Regions from separate parts of the Rhodoglobus sp. genome, predicted to be linked through region 2. Evidence: riboswitches for the same ligand, from Rfam matches in the RefSeq annotation. Region 2 holds a riboswitch; the other holds the start of a gene.
What was found. A riboswitch is a leader RNA that binds a small molecule or an ion and turns the genes downstream of it on or off. The one in region 2 is predicted to bind glycine.
Positions count from the first base shown of each region.

Region 1: linked by a shared signal. The riboswitch ahead of ACOH1Z_RS12320 (L-serine ammonia-lyase) and the one ahead of gcvT (glycine cleavage system aminomethyltransferase GcvT) in region 2 are both predicted to bind glycine.

Region 1 is NZ_JBMDVL010000004.1:611-8,598, forward strand. Features, by position in the region: gene ACOH1Z_RS12300 (IMPACT family protein) at 1-204, opposite strand, end outside; gene ACOH1Z_RS12305 (SCO4848 family membrane protein) at 279-494, shown strand; gene folP (dihydropteroate synthase) at 629-1,534, shown strand; gene ACOH1Z_RS12315 (pyrimidine reductase family protein) at 1,541-2,290, shown strand; gene ACOH1Z_RS12320 (L-serine ammonia-lyase) at 2,287-3,741, opposite strand; glycine riboswitch at 3,889-3,984, opposite strand; gene ACOH1Z_RS12325 (siderophore-interacting protein) at 4,106-4,933, opposite strand; gene ACOH1Z_RS12330 (bifunctional alpha/beta hydrolase/OsmC family protein) at 5,039-6,295, opposite strand; gene ACOH1Z_RS12335 (septum formation family protein) at 6,441-6,941, opposite strand; gene ACOH1Z_RS12340 (inositol monophosphatase family protein) at 7,035-7,829, opposite strand; gene rsgA (ribosome small subunit-dependent GTPase A) at 7,832-7,988, opposite strand, start outside.
Region 2 is NZ_JBMDVL010000003.1:160,663-168,650, forward strand. Features, by position in the region: gene ACOH1Z_RS11620 (VWA domain-containing protein) at 1-1,637, opposite strand, end outside; gene gcvP (aminomethyl-transferring glycine dehydrogenase) at 1,988-4,912, opposite strand; gene gcvH (glycine cleavage system protein GcvH) at 4,912-5,283, opposite strand; gene gcvT (glycine cleavage system aminomethyltransferase GcvT) at 5,286-6,443, opposite strand; glycine riboswitch at 6,478-6,580, opposite strand; glycine riboswitch at 6,582-6,702, opposite strand; gene ACOH1Z_RS11640 (Lrp/AsnC family transcriptional regulator) at 6,779-7,210, opposite strand; gene ocd (ornithine cyclodeaminase) at 7,341-7,988, shown strand, end outside.

The DNA of each region.
Region 1 (7,988 bases), on a different contig from region 2:
ATGAGGAGTTGCGCTCGATCCCAGTATGAAGGCAGAGCAGTGATGGCGTGCATCCCAGTGCTCCTTGCGGGCTGTCTCAATGACTTCGCGGGCCTCAGCCTCAGTAGCAACGCGCACAATGCGGCCAACAAATCGGGAGCGTTTGACCTCGAACTCCGACTGGACTTGAGCGCCGATGCCGCCGCGTAAAGTGAGCTCCTCCATCAGCCCATTGTCGCGCACGTCAGAGCAGCAGCGTGACGTGAGATCGCCGCTGGGCCGCGTAGGCTGGGATCATCATGGAGCTGTTTGCCGCAATCATCCTCTTTGTCAGTGCTGCCTTCAACGTTGTAGCCTGGCCCCAGTTCTTCCGACGCGTAAGCGCTGACTCTCGGGCACGGGATGCGGCCGGCAAGCCGACGGCGTTCTACCGGGTGCACGCGGTGCTGCTCGCTATCGCGTTGCTTATTGCCGCAGCATCCGTTGTGGCGGGAACGCTGCTGTTCATCGGCTAAGGCCCCTCTCAACGGCACTCCTGCGTCGTTGACGGATAGTCGGGTCGTCGCAAAAAAGAAAAATGCGACCAAGAACCTACTTCAGGGGGGTGCTCTCGATGCGCTTGTCAGCATCATCGCCCAGTATAGGGAGTATGAGTTTTGCGCTGCCGCCGCTCCGGCATCCCCGTCGCACCATTGGTAACCGCCCGTTCGATTTTTCCCGGCAGGTTGCGGTGATGGCGATCGTCAATCGAACCCCTGACTCCTTCTACGATTCGGGGGCCAACTTCGCCCTTGAGGATGCCGTCGCTGCGGCCATTCTCGCAGTGAAGCAGGGAGCTGACTGGGTCGACATCGGGGGAGTTCCCTTTGCGCCAGGTGACCCTCTGAGCGTTGAGGACGAAGCAGCGCGTGTTGTTCCTGTAGTGGAAGAGCTGCGGGCGCAATCTGATGTCGTAATCTCCGTCGATACTTTTCACGCAGAGGTTGCGCGTCGCAGCATTGCGGCCGGTGCCAACGTGATCAATGACACCACTGGCCTGAGCGACCCCGACCTCGCCGCCATAGTGGCTGAGAGCGATGCATCCCTCGTGCTTGTGCACTCGCGCGCGCGGCCGCGGACCCAATTCGCGCGACCTCAATACGAGGACGTCGCCAAGGAAGTCCGTGACTTCTTGGCCGAACGGGTGCAGCGCGCCACTGCCGCGGGCATCTCCGAAGAACGACTATTTGTCGACCCAGGACATGACCTGAATAAGAACACCCTGCATAGTCTTGAACTCACACGACACCTCGATGTCATCACCGCACTCGGCCTGCCAACACTCGTGGCGCTTTCTAATAAAGACTTCATCGGCGAAGTGCTCGACAAACCGAAATCTCAGCGCCTCGAAGGTTCACTAGCCGCAGCCGTGGCTTGCGTATTGAACGGTGCGCGAGTGGTTCGGGTGCACGAAGTGGCAGAGAGCGTCGCAGCCATACGCATCGCTGAAGCCATTTTAGGATTGCGCGAGCCTGCGCAGCTGAAACACAACATGTCCGACGCAAATGAGAGGTAGAACCTGATGGAGGCCGCATCCGAAATTCGTGCATTGACTGCTGGCAGCGAACTGAGCGACCAACAGCTACTGGCAAGCTATGCGGTCGCGGATCGTTCGGTGCCGTGGTTACGGGCCAACTTTGTCTCAAGCATTGATGGTGCAGCAACCCACGAGGGAACATCAGGCCCACTCGGGACTGCGACGGACGCGCGAGTCTTCGCACTCTTGAGACGGCTTGCCGATGTCATTGTCGTTGGTGCGGGAACCGTTCGTCAGGAAGGCTACCGAAATTTGGCCTTAGACCATGATGCAGCGGAATGGAGAGTGGCCAACGGCCTCGCTGCCCAACCGCGGTTTGCCATCGTTAGTGCATCCTTGAGGCTTGAGCCCAAGGATCTTGCTGGCTACGCTGTGCGTCCATTCGTGATCACAACGGAGAGCGCGTCACCGCAGGCGCGTGCCGCACTGGAGGAAGTCGCCGATGTAGTCGTTGCCGGCGACACCGAGGTCGATACTGTCGAGTTGAAGCATCTCCTTGCCGATCGCGGCTACCCCCAATTGCATAGTGAGGGCGGGCCAACACTATTTGCGACGATGATCGCTCAAGGCGTGGTCGACGAACTCTGTCTGACTATTAGCCCGCGCATCGAAGGCGGTTCTGCCCGCCGCATTGTGGACGCTGCCGATGCAGCCCCGCAAGAGATGGCACTGGCGCAAGCACTCGGTGGCGATGACGGCGCACTACTACTTCGCTATGTGCGTGCCGCGCGTTAGCACTCCACAACATTGACAGCGAGACCGCCCATGGAAGTCTCTTTGTAGCGAGAACTCATGTCCTTGCCCGTTTCAGCCATCGTAATAATGACCTCATCGAGTGAAACCCGATGCGTGCCGTCGCCCCACAGTGCCATTTTTGCGGCGTTGATTGCCTTGGCCGCCGCAATAGCATTTCGCTCGATGCAGGGGATCTGTACAAGACCACCGATCGGGTCACAGGTCAGACCAAGATTGTGTTCCATCGCGATTTCGGCGGCGTTTTCTACCTGTTCTGGTGTTCCGCCCAAGATCTCGGCTAGTCCCGCCGCGGCCATTGATGATGCGGAACCAACTTCACCCTGACATCCAACTTCAGCACCCGAGATCGATGCCATGCGCTTATAGAGCACCCCAACGGCGGCGCTGGCGAGCAGGAAGCGCACTGTCGCATCATCCTTTGTTGCCTGGTCAGCGTCTCTCATGCCGGGAGCATAGTGAGTGGCATAAAACAGCACCGCGGGGATGATGCCTGCTGCGCCGTTTGTTGGTGCCGTGACGACGCGACCACCAGAAGCGTTTTCTTCGTTGACGGCGAGAGCGACCAAGTTGACCCACTCTTGCCAGAAAACGGGGTCACGGTCGGGGTCTTCGCGGCGGAGACGAGCGTGCCAGTCGGGTGCCCGTCGACGCACATTCAGAGTGCCGGGAAGGTTGCCGGTGCGCTCAAGGCTATTGTTCTTACACTCATCCATGACGTCACGAATGTGAAGGAGTCCTGCAGCGACTTCGTCGTAACTGCGGCGCGCGAGTTCATTTCGAAGCATCACGCCGCTGAAGCTCAGGCCCTCAGCCCGGCAGTGAGCCAAGAGCTGGGCCGCAGTACGGAAGGGTAGGGGATCAGCAACCGCTGCGGGGCCGGTGGACGAGCTGCCGTCGCGGTTGTCACCCTCCCGGTAGATGAAGCCGCCACCAATGGAGAAGTAGGTCGCTTCAAGGACTGCGATGTCATCTTTGTCGTATGCGGCAAATCGCATACCGTTCGGATGTCCGTCGAGAACTGTGAGCGGGTGGAGTGCGATCGCGCCCTCCGTGAACGGAACTTCGTGTGTCTCCGCAAGCTGCAGGACGCCCGTACTCTCAATTCGTTCGAGAATCTTTTCCATCTCTGCTGGAAGAACCTGGTCGGGTAGTTTGCCCTCCAACCCGATGAGCACAGCGCTCATCGTGCCGTGACCAGCACCGGTAGCGGCGAGAGAACCATAGAGCCGGACCTGGAGCGACGTGACAGCGTCGAGCATCCCGTGTTCGGCAAGGTCGGCAGCGAATGATGCGGCAGCACGCATGGGGCCGACGGTGTGGGAGCTAGATGGGCCAATGCCGACCGTGAACAGGTCGAAGCTGCTGAGGGGCACCTCTTCGAGCGAGGGTGTCGGTACTTCGGTTCGGGGCGTCAGATTGCGAATTGGCACGGTGACTCCATTTCTTCACCACACATCTTCGTGCGGGCGTCGTTGAGTCCTCTCCGCTCTGTATCGGGCCTGAGAGTTTCCGCACGCTTGTGGCGTTACGTTGCCCCGTCGGCGAGTCGGACAGGGCCGACTACTTTTCAGAGTTGCCTAGCCACTGCGGTACTGGTGCCTGAGAGATTCCCGGAGAGGGTTTGCTCCTACGGCGCCAACCAACGATCGGAAGGGCTCTCCCGCAGCGGTATGACGGCTGTTCACTTGTGCCATCAGCATACACTTCGGTCGAGAACGACGACCGGCTATCTGGCGGATGCTGAGGCGCAATTGAGCAAGCAGTCAGGATGCGCAGCGCGAGTGCGTGCCTCTTTTAGTCTTCCGGATCGGTGGGATCGAGCGGTTCATGGTGGTCAGCATTCGTGACTCCTCGACGCCAGTAGCCATCTGCTGAAACCTGCTGTTTGGGCAGACCCAGTTCTCGGCGTAGGTAGCGGCGCAAAGGGACAAGCGTTGTGGCTTCGCCAGCGAGGAAAATGTAGGTCGATTCGCCAATCTCTCCGAGTGCCCGGAGCGCAGCGTCGAGTTGGCCGAGCCCGTCGCGGCGGTAGAACCACTCAGCAGACATGCGTGCTTTCTGTTCGGGGCTGAAATAGCTCTCGACGGTCTCATCGGCAACATCAAACAACGCAGTGACGTGCACCGAAGTGGGAAGCATATCGATCCACCGCGAGCTGGTTGGCAGAGCGGTTTCGTCAGCGATAAGGATTACGTGCGTTGCGCCACGGGGGAGCAACTTTGACCCACGGGGTCCAGCGATCACGAGAGGATCCCCGATGCGGGCGTGGCCGGCCCAAGCGGAAGCGGGACCTTCATCGCCGTGAACAACAAAATCAATATCAAGCTCGTGCTGACCCTCTGAGCTGCGGAAACCGAGAGGCGTGTAATCGCGGGAAATCACGACACCGCCCTGGGGCTTGCTGATGCCAGACTCGGTCATGACGGGAGCGGAAAGCTCTCCAGTCGAGGGGTCAGGAAAGAAGATTTTGACGTGGTCGGCAGGTCCGCTGGCCACGAACCCGTCGAGTTCGTCACCGCTCAGGGTGATGCGAGCGATGGTCGGCGTGGGGTGGCTCACCGCGCTAACAGTGACCCGGCGGATGATTAGGGGGTGCTTGGCGGAATCGCGTTCAATGGTCATAGGCGGTTGGCGCGAGGGCCGGCTCATTTCATCTTAAAATAAGGGTTGCCTAATAACTCTATAGCGAGACTGCTGAGAGTTCTAGGCGATGTCGATAGGTGGTCGCTACCCTGTCGCCGCGGTAACGCTGGTTGTGATTGAAATCTCGCCCTCCAAGGTGCGATGCACCGGACACTTATCGGCAATCACGAGAAGCGCCTGACGTTGCTCGTCGCTGAGATCGCCGTCAAGAGTGAGCTCGCGCGTAATGTGCTCGACGGTTCCCTCGGTGGCCGTGCAATGCTCGCAGGTCGCGGCATCCAGTCGCTCGCGAGTCAAGCGCACGCTCACCCCCGTCAAGGGCATCTTCTTGCGATCGGCGTACATGCGGATGGTGATCGACGTGCAGCTTCCGAGACCGGCAAGAATCAAATCGTAGGGACTCGGTCCGTGGTTTTCGCTGAGCGGTGCAGGCTCGTCAGAGATGAACTCATGCCCCGATGCGAGTACTCGCTGTTCATATCGAGCTGGACCGCTTTCGCGGACAATAACTGAACGACCGTCGGTAGTGACAGCGGCGCTCGGCTCGATGACGGTCATCGGGCCTTCGGCTGAAGTCGGGGTCTCAGCACCGTCGAAGGCATAGCGAGCAGCCCAGGCCGCGATGATGCTTGCAGCGAAGGTCGCATCGTCGCGGTTGCTGAGCAGGTGATCCGCTCCGTCGAGTGCAACAAAGGATTTGGGGTGCCGAGCAGTTTCGAAAATCTCGCGTGCGTTGTCGATGCCCACCGTCTGATCGATGGGGGAGTGAACGACGAGGAGTGCTGCATCCAAATCTCGCAACCTCGCGGACTGCGGCTGAGCGGCAATGTCGTCGAGCAATTGCTTGCGAATGCGAAACTCACGCCCGCCAAGCTGAACCTGGGCTTCGCCGCGACTCTCGATTTCAGCGTTCGCAGCACCGAACAGGTTTGTGATGTGCGAAGGGTCGCTTGGGGCGCCGATCGTCACCACCGCGCGAGTTGAAGGAATGCGATGGGCGGCAGCGAGAACGGCAGCGCCGCCGAGCGAGTGCCCGATCAACAACGATGGCGCGCGGTAGTTGTCTCGCAAAAACTCAGTCGCGGCAACGACATCTTCAATGTTCGACGTGAAGTTTGTGTTGGCAAAGTCACCGTCAGATCCGCCAAGCCCTGTGAAGTCAAAGCGCAGAACTGCGACCCCGTAGTCAACGAGCGCTCGCGAAATACGGGAGGCGGCGAACGAGTCTTTTGAACACGTGAAGCAGTGGGCAAACAGCGCGAATGCTGCTGGTGTGCCCTCAGGAAGTTCCAGTCGGGCAGCGAGCATAGTGTCGTCGGATCCCGGAAATTCGATCTTCATTGTTGCTACCGCCCTGTGTTCGAGGAACTACCAGCGTTTCTCATCCGGCTACTGGTTGCAACACCATCGCGGTCACCAATTGTTCCCTTGACGAATAGAGCGCCTATCGAAGATACAGATCTTCGACAGCCGCTCGCACGCAGTCTTATTTTGCGACTCCAGCGAGAGACCCTGTGATCTGGTTTCCCTCATAGTCATAGGCGATGCAAAGAATCTCGCGATCTCCGTCAGCCCAGCTTCTCTCAGTGGGGTAATACCAGGAGTAGTCGTACATCGAATCCTCGTAATTCACACCGATGAACGACTCGAACTCGACAAGGCAATCGGTTTCCGCTTGAGCGGCGATGACGTCGTCACCGGGGAAATCGCCCTCTGCCAGATACGAAGCCGCGTAAATTTCGCCTTCGTGAGGTTCAGCGCAGTCGATTGTCTTCGTCTGGGAGACTTCGCCCTCAGCGGGAGCACCGGCTTCGCAGTCCCCAACGACGAGGCTGAAAACATCTTGAGTCGTGCCGGGGCCGGGATCTACGGCATCCGAAAATCCATTGGCTACAAGAGTGAGGATGCTGCAACCGCTGAGAGCTACCGTTGCGGTAGCCACTGTTGCGATTACGAGCGCCCGGCGCCAGATTTTTTCTGTCGTCATTAGGGTCAGTCGCTTTCGTGAGAATGTAAAAATGCCGAGGATAAGTTAAGCCTAGTCAACTCAGCGTATTCACAGGTACCCCAAACGGGTGAACTATTGGTAAGAACGCAACAGCTCTAGCGTTTCATCGTGCAGCAGTGTGTTAGTCGCCAAGGCGCTCCCATGCCACGGCCCAGCCTCGCCCTCAATCGAGGTGAACTGTCCACCCGCTTCGAGCACAATGGGAATCAGCGCAGCCATGTCATACGGCTGGAGATCGAACTCGCCAACGACATCCAACGCGCCCTCGGCCAGCAGCATATACGCCCACATGTCGCCAATCGCCCGCGAACGCCAGGTAGCCCGAGTTAGAGCGATGACCGCATCGAGTCGACCAACGCCATCCCAGCCGGAAAGGCTGTTGTAGCTAATGGAGGCGGCCTCAAGCGACGCAACTTTGCTCACAAAGATCTGTTCTGGCTCTCCATCGTGTGCCTGAGCAAAAGCACCATGACCGGTTGCGGCCCACCAGCGTTTGCCGAGAGCGGGCGAGCTGACGACTCCGACCTGAGGCACGCCATCAATGACGAGCGAGATCAGGGTGCCCCAGATGGGAACACCGCGGAGAAAGTTTGATGTTCCGTCGATGGGATCGATAATCCATTGACGGCTCGAGTTGCCTGCCTCACCGTACTCTTCGCCGAGAATGGAATCTCCCGGGCGCGCAGCAGCAATACCGGCACGGATGCTTCGCTCGACAGCCTTGTCGGCATCCGTTACCGGTGTGCGGTCAGGCTTGGTGGTGATCTCAAGATCGAGCGCCGTGAAGCGATCGAGCGAGATGAGGTCAGCATCTCCCGCCAGCGCGAGAGCAAGAGAAAGATCGTCAGCGAGAGTGTATTCGGTCACCCCTACACGCTAGTGGAACCCAGCGTCGTGATGAGTCGCTGGAAGGAATCCAATCGCAGTTTTCCGACCTCGCCAAGATCGCCAGCGGCCACCGCTTCGGCGATTGCACAGTCTGGAGCATCCGGAAGATGGGTGCAGCCGCGGGGGCACTCCTCAGCA
Region 2 (7,988 bases):
GCTGAATAGGCCGCTCCGCCCGTTGACTGCGCAATTGTCTTCATGGATGCGAGGTCAGTGTCTGGGCCAAAACCGATCAGGAGCACCGGGACGGGCTTCGTCGGATCTTCAATTGCCTTGAGACTGTCAAGAAGCGTCTGCAGATCAATGCCGTTGTCATCCTCGTTGTAGCCATCGGTGATGAGCAGAACCGAGTTGACCTTCGAGGGATCGTAATCTTCTTTGACTCTCTTTACCGCCGCCAGAATGGTGTCGTAGAGGCCTGTGTATCCATAGATTCGATCCGGCAGCGACGCAATAACGCCGTTGATCTGCTTCACGTGCGCGGGATCAGAGAGCGGAGCAATCGGCGACAGATCTTCCCAGTCTTGACTGCCAACACGGTTCTGCGAGAAAACCCACACACCGAGTTCAGCCTCGCCAGAGAACTTTGACAGCGCCTCGCTTGCGGCGAGCTGGAACACGTCAATTCTTCGAAGCCCATTGTTTGCCGGATCGAGCATAGAACCAGAGGTATCAATCACAACGAGAAGCCGCGAACGAAGAGTGAGAACACTCCACGCGCGCAGAATTTCAATCTGAACTGCCGCGCTTGCGGTCGGCTGAGCCGCGGTTGAGGTTTCTGTAACCCCGGCCATCCGCAAATCACCCCCACCATCAGCATCGCGGAAACCCGCATCGGCGAGCACGTCAGCCGCAGAACGCGCTGCCGCTGACAGCGCGGTGAGGAGTTCCTTCGGAGCACCCGCCGTCACCGGCGCGCTCTCATCAACGGCAACAGCATCCTCGCCGTCACCGGCTGCACCGGCGGACTCTTGGGAATCACCGATCGCAACGACAAAGGGGTACGTCAATTCGACTGTTCCATCTGTCGGATAGAGCGCGACTATCGGCGCTGCTGACGACGACGAGTTGTGAGCTGCGACATCGCGCTCCGTTGTCACGACAACAGTAGGAACTGTGGCCTCTGCGGCAAGCTCGAATGCGGCCTCTGCGGAAGATGGGATTGTCTTGCCCATAGCGATCATCGCCCCGGCAAACTGTCGCGGATCAGTCTCAGACGAAACCGACTTCACTTGAGCAAGCCCGGCGAGACTTGCGGCCGACGACTCCGGATCGGGCAACAGAGTGCTTACTGTTCCAGATAGCAAGGTCGCCCACGACAGCGGAGTCTCGGCAAGGGCCGATACCTGTGACGCTGAGCTAGCAAACACCACAGGCGTGCTCGCAATATTGTCGTACGTGTCGAATTCTGGTGCGGCACGGCCTAAGGAAATCGCCGTAGTCGCTGCGCGATCGAGCCAAGCGCTCGAGTCGGGAACCCACGCATCCAGGTCTCCAGCAACACCAGTAGCGAAGAGTGCTGCAGTGTCCGCAGAGACAAGGGAACGAATCTCCGTTGTCGTGCAGTTGACGGAAGTCTCATCAAACTCCGCCGCAATGATCGTGAGCGCCGGCGCGATCGATGGATCCGCAGCAACAACGATTGACCGCCTATCGTTGCATCCCCCGGCGATCGAACCGAAAGCGCTACCGAGCCACCCGACAGCACCAAACTGGATTCCCGCAACGGCCACTGCCACAACGGAAACCAGCACGATCGGCACCATCCACCAGCGTCGCTTAAGCCTCTCCAAGAAAGACTTTCGGTGTCGATGCCGGCGGCTAGTCACGAGGGTCTCCAGTCGGTGAAGCGGCGCAGGGAGGTCGTCGGGTCGACCTCACGCCGTACACCAGACGGACACTACAACATGAAGCGAGAAAATATCCAGCAAATCACGAGAAAATCTTCGCGCGCACAAAGCGATCCCAGTAGATCACTGTGTCCCGCATTCGGGGGACACATTTTTGCGTCGCCCAACCTTCGTCTCGACGCTCCACGAGCGAGGGATTAACCGCGTGAGGCGCATGCAGAAACGGACTGGACCGATTCCGCACGCGCCTCACGTCGACTAGAGAACTAGCAGACAGACCGTGACCAATACTTTTAGTGCGCGAACGCCTCAATGGGCGGGCACGAGCAGACCAAGTTTCGGTCGCCGTATGCGTTGTCGACACGACCAACCGGTGGCCAATATTTGCCAGACACGAGCGAAGTCAGCGGATAGACCGCTTGCTCGCGCGAATAGGCATGCGGCCAATTGCTCGACACCGCAGACTGCGCGGTGTGCGGTGCATTGACGAGAGGGTTGTCGTCGGCCGGCCACGTTCCGGCCGCCACGGCATCCGCTTCATCCTTGATCGCGATCATTGCGTCGATGAAACGATCGAGCTCAGCGAGGTCTTCACTCTCGGTCGGCTCGACCATGAGGGTGCCCGAGACCGGGAACGACATCGTCGGGGCGTGGAAGCCGTAGTCGATCAAGCGCTTTGCGACGTCGTTATTGTCGATTCCTGTCGCTTCCTTGAGCGGACGTAGGTCGAGAATGCACTCGTGAGCGACAAGTCCGTTGTCTCCGGCATACAGCACTGGGAAGTGCTCCCGCAGGCGAACTGCGATGTAGTTGGCCGAAAGCACAGCGGCACCCGTTGCAGCCTTGAGGCCCTCCGACCCCATCATGCGAACATAGGCCCACGTGATCGGCAGAATGCTTGGGCTGCCATAGGGTGCAGCGCTGATTGCTCCCCCAGCGTGAACATACGGGCCAGCTTCGCCGGTCTGCATGTCAAACGCAGGGTGGTGATGGCTCTGAGCCATCGGATGTCCTGGCAAGAATTTGGCCAAGTGCGCTTTCGCGACAACCGGTCCAACACCTGGCCCGCCACCACCGTGAGGGATGCAGAAGGTCTTGTGCAGGTTGAGGTGGCTGACGTCGCCGCCAAAGTCACCGAACCGCGCATAACCGAGCAGGGCGTTGAGGTTGGCACCGTCAACGTAAACCTGTCCACCAGCGTCGTGCACCGCCTGCGTGATCTCACGCACTTCGTGCTCGTACACACCGTGAGTTGAGGGGTAGGTGATCATGAGGGCGGCGATTTCACTCGCGTGCTCGGCGATCTTGGCACGCAAGTCTCCAAGGTCAACGTTGCCGAGGTCGTCACAGGCCACCACAACGACGCGCATTCCGGCGAGCACTGCGCTGGCAGCGTTCGTGCCGTGTGCACTCGAGGGGATGAGGCAGATTGTGCGGTCTAGGTCGCCGTTGGCTCGGTGGTAGCCCCGAATCGCGAGGAGGCCAGCAAGCTCGCCTTGGCTGCCTGCGTTCGGCTGCAGTGAAGCGGTGTCGTAGCCGGTCACTTCGGCAAGCCACGATTCCAGGTGCGAAATCATGACGAGGTAGCCGGAGACATCTTCCGCGGGTGCGAAGGGGTGGATGCCCGCAAACTCTGGCCAGCTCACCGCTTCCATCTCGCTTGCCGCGTTGAGCTTCATCGTGCACGAGCCCAACGGGATCATGCCGCGGTCGAGCGCATAGTCCTTGTCGGCGAGGTACTTGAGGTAACGCATCATGCTCGTCTCCGAGCGATGCGTGTTGAATACCGGGTGGGTGAGGTACTCGCTCGTGCGGTTGAGAGCGTCGGGGATGCTGACATCCTCTGGGCTGTAGGAGAAGCCATCATCAAGCCCGAACGCCTTCGCGAGGTCGTTCTTCTGCGACGCGAAGATACCCTCGTACGGCTGTGTCGAGACTTCATCGAAGCTCAAACGTACGGTGTCAGCATCCACAACATAGAGAAGGATGTCGAGCTCGAGCGCCTTGGCGGCAATTGCGTATGCTTGCCCCTTCTTGGTTACCGAAAGGGTGTCGAAGAACGTCTCATTTTCGACCGTGTAGCCCGCAGCGGTCAAGCGTGCTGCGAACTTCGCGGTGTCGTGGTGGATGCGCTGGGCAATCCGCTTGAGGCCCTGGGGGCCATGATAAACGGCGTACATCGAGGCCATAACGGCGAGCAACACCTGAGCTGTACAAATGTTGGAGGTCGCCTTCTCGCGGCGGATGTGCTGCTCGCGAGCTTGCAACGACAGACGGTAGGCGGGGTCGCCAGCCGCGTCCTGAGACACGCCAACAAGTCGCCCAGGAAGCTGACGTTCGAGCCCCTTGCGCACCGACATGTAACCGGCGTGCGGTCCACCGAAGCCCATCGGAACGCCGAAACGTTGTGTCGTTCCGACAGCAACATCGGCACCAAGTTCACCTGGCGACGTGAGAATCGTGAGGGCGAGCAGGTCTGCGGCAACAACAGCGAGTCCGCCGTGAGCCTTGACCGCCGCAATAACTTCGCTGGAATCCCACACACGACCACTAGCGCCCGGGTACTGGATGAGCGCACCGAAGCATTCCGGTAGCTCAGGGTTCGCTCCCAGTGTTGCCAGGTCAAGCTCAATAAGCTCGATACCGACAGCCTCCGCCCGATTCTCCAACAGAGCCTTGGTCTGAGGAAGAGTGTCAGCGTCGACGATAAACACGTTCGATTCCACGCGAGTAGCACGGCGAGCGAGCAGCATGCCCTCGACAGCCGAAGTGCCCTCATCGAGCATCGAGGCGTTCGTCGTCGTCATGCCAGCAAGATCAGCAACCATGGTCTGGAAGTTGATCAACGCTTCAAGGCGCCCCTGCGAAATCTCGGGCTGGTACGGCGTGTACGCCGTGTACCAGCTGGGATTTTCGAGCACATTGCGCTTGATGACGGCCGGCGTAATGGTGTCGTAGTAACCGAGACCAATCATGCTGCGACGAACCTTGTTCGCGTTGCCGAGGGCACGCAGTTCGGCGAGCGCTTCCCGCTCCGAAGCCGGAGTAGGGATCGTGGAATTGACGACCGGGGTCTGGTGGATCGCTGGCGGAACTGCGGCATCGACAAGGGCTTCGAGGCTGTCGTAGCCGACGGCGGCAAGCATGCTCGCCTGAGCGGCAGCATCCGTGCCGATATGACGGTCGGCGAAAGTGCCGCTGATGTAAGGGTTGGGCATTATTCGCCTGTCAGTGCGGTGTATTCGTCGAGGCTGAGCATCGACGGAAGTTCGGTGAATTCGATCTTGACCAGCCAGCCTTCGCCGAAAGGGTCGCTGTTAACGAGTTCTGGGCTGTCGGAGACGGCGTCGTTGGCTTCAACGACGGTTCCCGTAACGGGAGCGAAGAGTTCACCTACCGACTTCGTTGACTCAATTTCGCCGACAATTTTGCCTTCAGCGACGGTGGCGCCCACCTTGGGGAGGTCGACGAAGACGATGTCACCGAGCTTGCCCGCGGCAAAATCGGTGATGCCGATGGTCGCAACGTTTCCATCAACGAGCACCCATTCGTGCTCGGCGGTGTACTGCAATTCGCTCTTCTCAGCCATGATCAGGCCTCTCTCTTATAGAAGGGTAGGGAAACAACGGATGCAGCAATGCGACTGCCCCGCACATCAATGTGAAGCTCGGTGCCGATCTCGCTCACGTCGGGATCGACGTAGGCCATAGCGATCGGGTGACCCAGAGTCGGCGAAAGTGCACCGGAGGTAATGATTCCGACCTCGGTGTCGCCGTGGAAGATGAGATAGTCTGCGCGACCGGCACGACGGCCCTCGGCGGTGAGTCCGACGAGAACGCGAGCACCGGCATCCGGTCCTGCTTCGATTGCAGTGCGGCCAACAAAATCGCCATCCTTGCTGAGCGCAACAACACGACCAAGACCGGCCTGGACCGGGAAGGTGCTGAGGTTCAACTCGTGACCGTACAGCGGCATGCCCGCTTCGAGGCGCAGAGTGTCTCGGCACGCAAGGCCGGCGGGCACGAGACCGAGAGGTTCGCCGGCGACCGTGAGCGCTGCCCAGAGGTCGGCTGCGGCATCCACCTGAATGTAGAGTTCGAAACCGTCTTCGCCGGTGTAACCGGTGCGACCAATGATGAGGTCGGTGCCGGCGAACGTTGCGGCCGTCTCGCGGTAGTACTTGAGTTCGTCAAGCGGCGTAGCGAAGTCGGTGAGAGCGGCAGTCGCTTCGAGAATCGCCCGCGAAACCGGGCCCTGCACGGCGATGAGCGCGTAATCGTCACTCTCATCGGTGACAGCAACATCAAAGCCCGCAGCGCGCTCGGAAAGTGCCACCGCTGCGGCAAAACGGTTCCCCGCGTTTGCGACAACCAAGAAGTGATCATCACCGAGACGATAAGTGACGAGGTCATCAATGATTCCGCCGGCCTCGTTAAGCAGCAGACTGTACTTTGCCTGAGCCAAGGCGATGCCGGAAAGCTTGCCAGCGAGCGCGAAGTCGAGAAAAGCACCAGCATCGGCACCACGCACATGAATTTCGGCCATGTGAGAGATGTCAAAAATGCCGGCTGCCGTGCGCACCGCATGGTGTTCGGCAAGGTCTGAGCTGTATCGAACCGGCATCATCCACCCGGCGAAGTCGGTGAACGTGGCACCCAACTGCTCATGAATGCTGTGCAGCGGCGAATACCTCACGACAGCAGGTGAAGATTCAGCTGGTGATGCTGCAGAATTTGATACATCGGTCACGGAGTTCTCCCGGCGCGTGGCTAGTGAATAGAACTCCCCCTCTGTGATGAGCCTGAGAGCTTCACGCACCTTCAAACTAGTGCGCTTTCACCGTCGGCGGAACCTCATGGTGATGCGAGGTTCTCTTTCCAGAGTGGCCAGTGCGATGCGGTACATGAACCTGAGAGATTGGCGGGGAGGCTTGCTCCTTCGGTGCCGTGCTGGCGTCTAGTCAGAAAGATGACCCACGCCGTGTGCCCGGCTCTCCCGCATCGTGTTGCGGCCCGATGTTCAGTTGTTAGCTCAGCATAGCAATGCTGGGCGGATGCTCGCGCCTATGCCACTGCCAAAAAGGGTTAGAGGAGCGCTGAGCTGAGCAGCAAACTCGTCTCACTATTGACGACGCCGTCAACATTGCGCATGCTCGCCAGCACTCTGTCGAAGTTACTCAGGCTGTCGGTGCGGATGTCAGCGACGAGATCCCAGGCGCCATTTGTGGTGTGGAGTTCGTGAATCTCAGGAACTCCGCGCAGCTTGCGAATCACGGCATCCGTCGACCGCCCCTCGACCTCGATGAACGATATTGCTCGAATAGTCGACGGGTCCCGGTCTTCGCGAATGCGAACCGAGAATCCGAGTACCGTTCCGCCACTAACGAGGCGGTCAATACGACTAGTGACGGTTGCCCTCGTGACGCCAAGTCGGCGTGACAGGCTCGCGATTGACTCTCTCGCGTCGGCCCTGAGGGCGGCGAGAAGACGTCGGTCGAGATCATCCAATTGAGGCATGAGCAAATTGTACAATAGCGCTCTCAATTTTGCTCAGTTGTTGTGAACTAATCGCGTCTAATGGTTGTTGTGTGTGCATAGTGCATATTCGTAACGTGGGAACCAGTAACACCGAAACGAAGGGAGTGACATGGTCCACTATGTAGACGTCAACAACATGGGGCGCTGGATTGCCGACACCGGAATCGAGCCAATCATTATGGGCATCGTCAGCTACCTTGAGCAGGATTATGCCAAGTGGCCTCAGTTCGACAAGTCCGCTCGCGTTGCCGCTCATTCGGCAGAGGGCGTTATCGAGCTCATGCCAACAAGCGACGGCGAAACGTACGCCTTTAAGTACGTTAACGGCCACCCCTCAAACCCAGGAAACGGCTTCCAGACCGTCACCGCTCTCGGCATGCTCGCGCGAGTTGACAACGGTTATCCCACATTCTTCTCAGAGATGACGCTGCTCACAGCGTTGCGTACCGCGGCAACATCAGTACTCGCCGCTCGCGCCCTTGCTCGCCCTGACGCACAAGTGCTCACCCTCATCGGCACCGGTACCCAGTCAGAATTCCAGGCACTCGGATTCCGCGCAGCCTTTGGTATAACCGAGTTGCGCATTTGGGACACCGATCCCGCTGCCCTCGACAAGTTCATCCGCAACCTTGAACCACTCGGCTTCCAAATTGTGCGCGCGACCTCTGCAGCGGATGCCGTTTCTGGCGCCGACATCGTCACCACCTGCACGGCAGACAAAGCGAATGCCACAATTCTCACCTCCGACATGATCGAG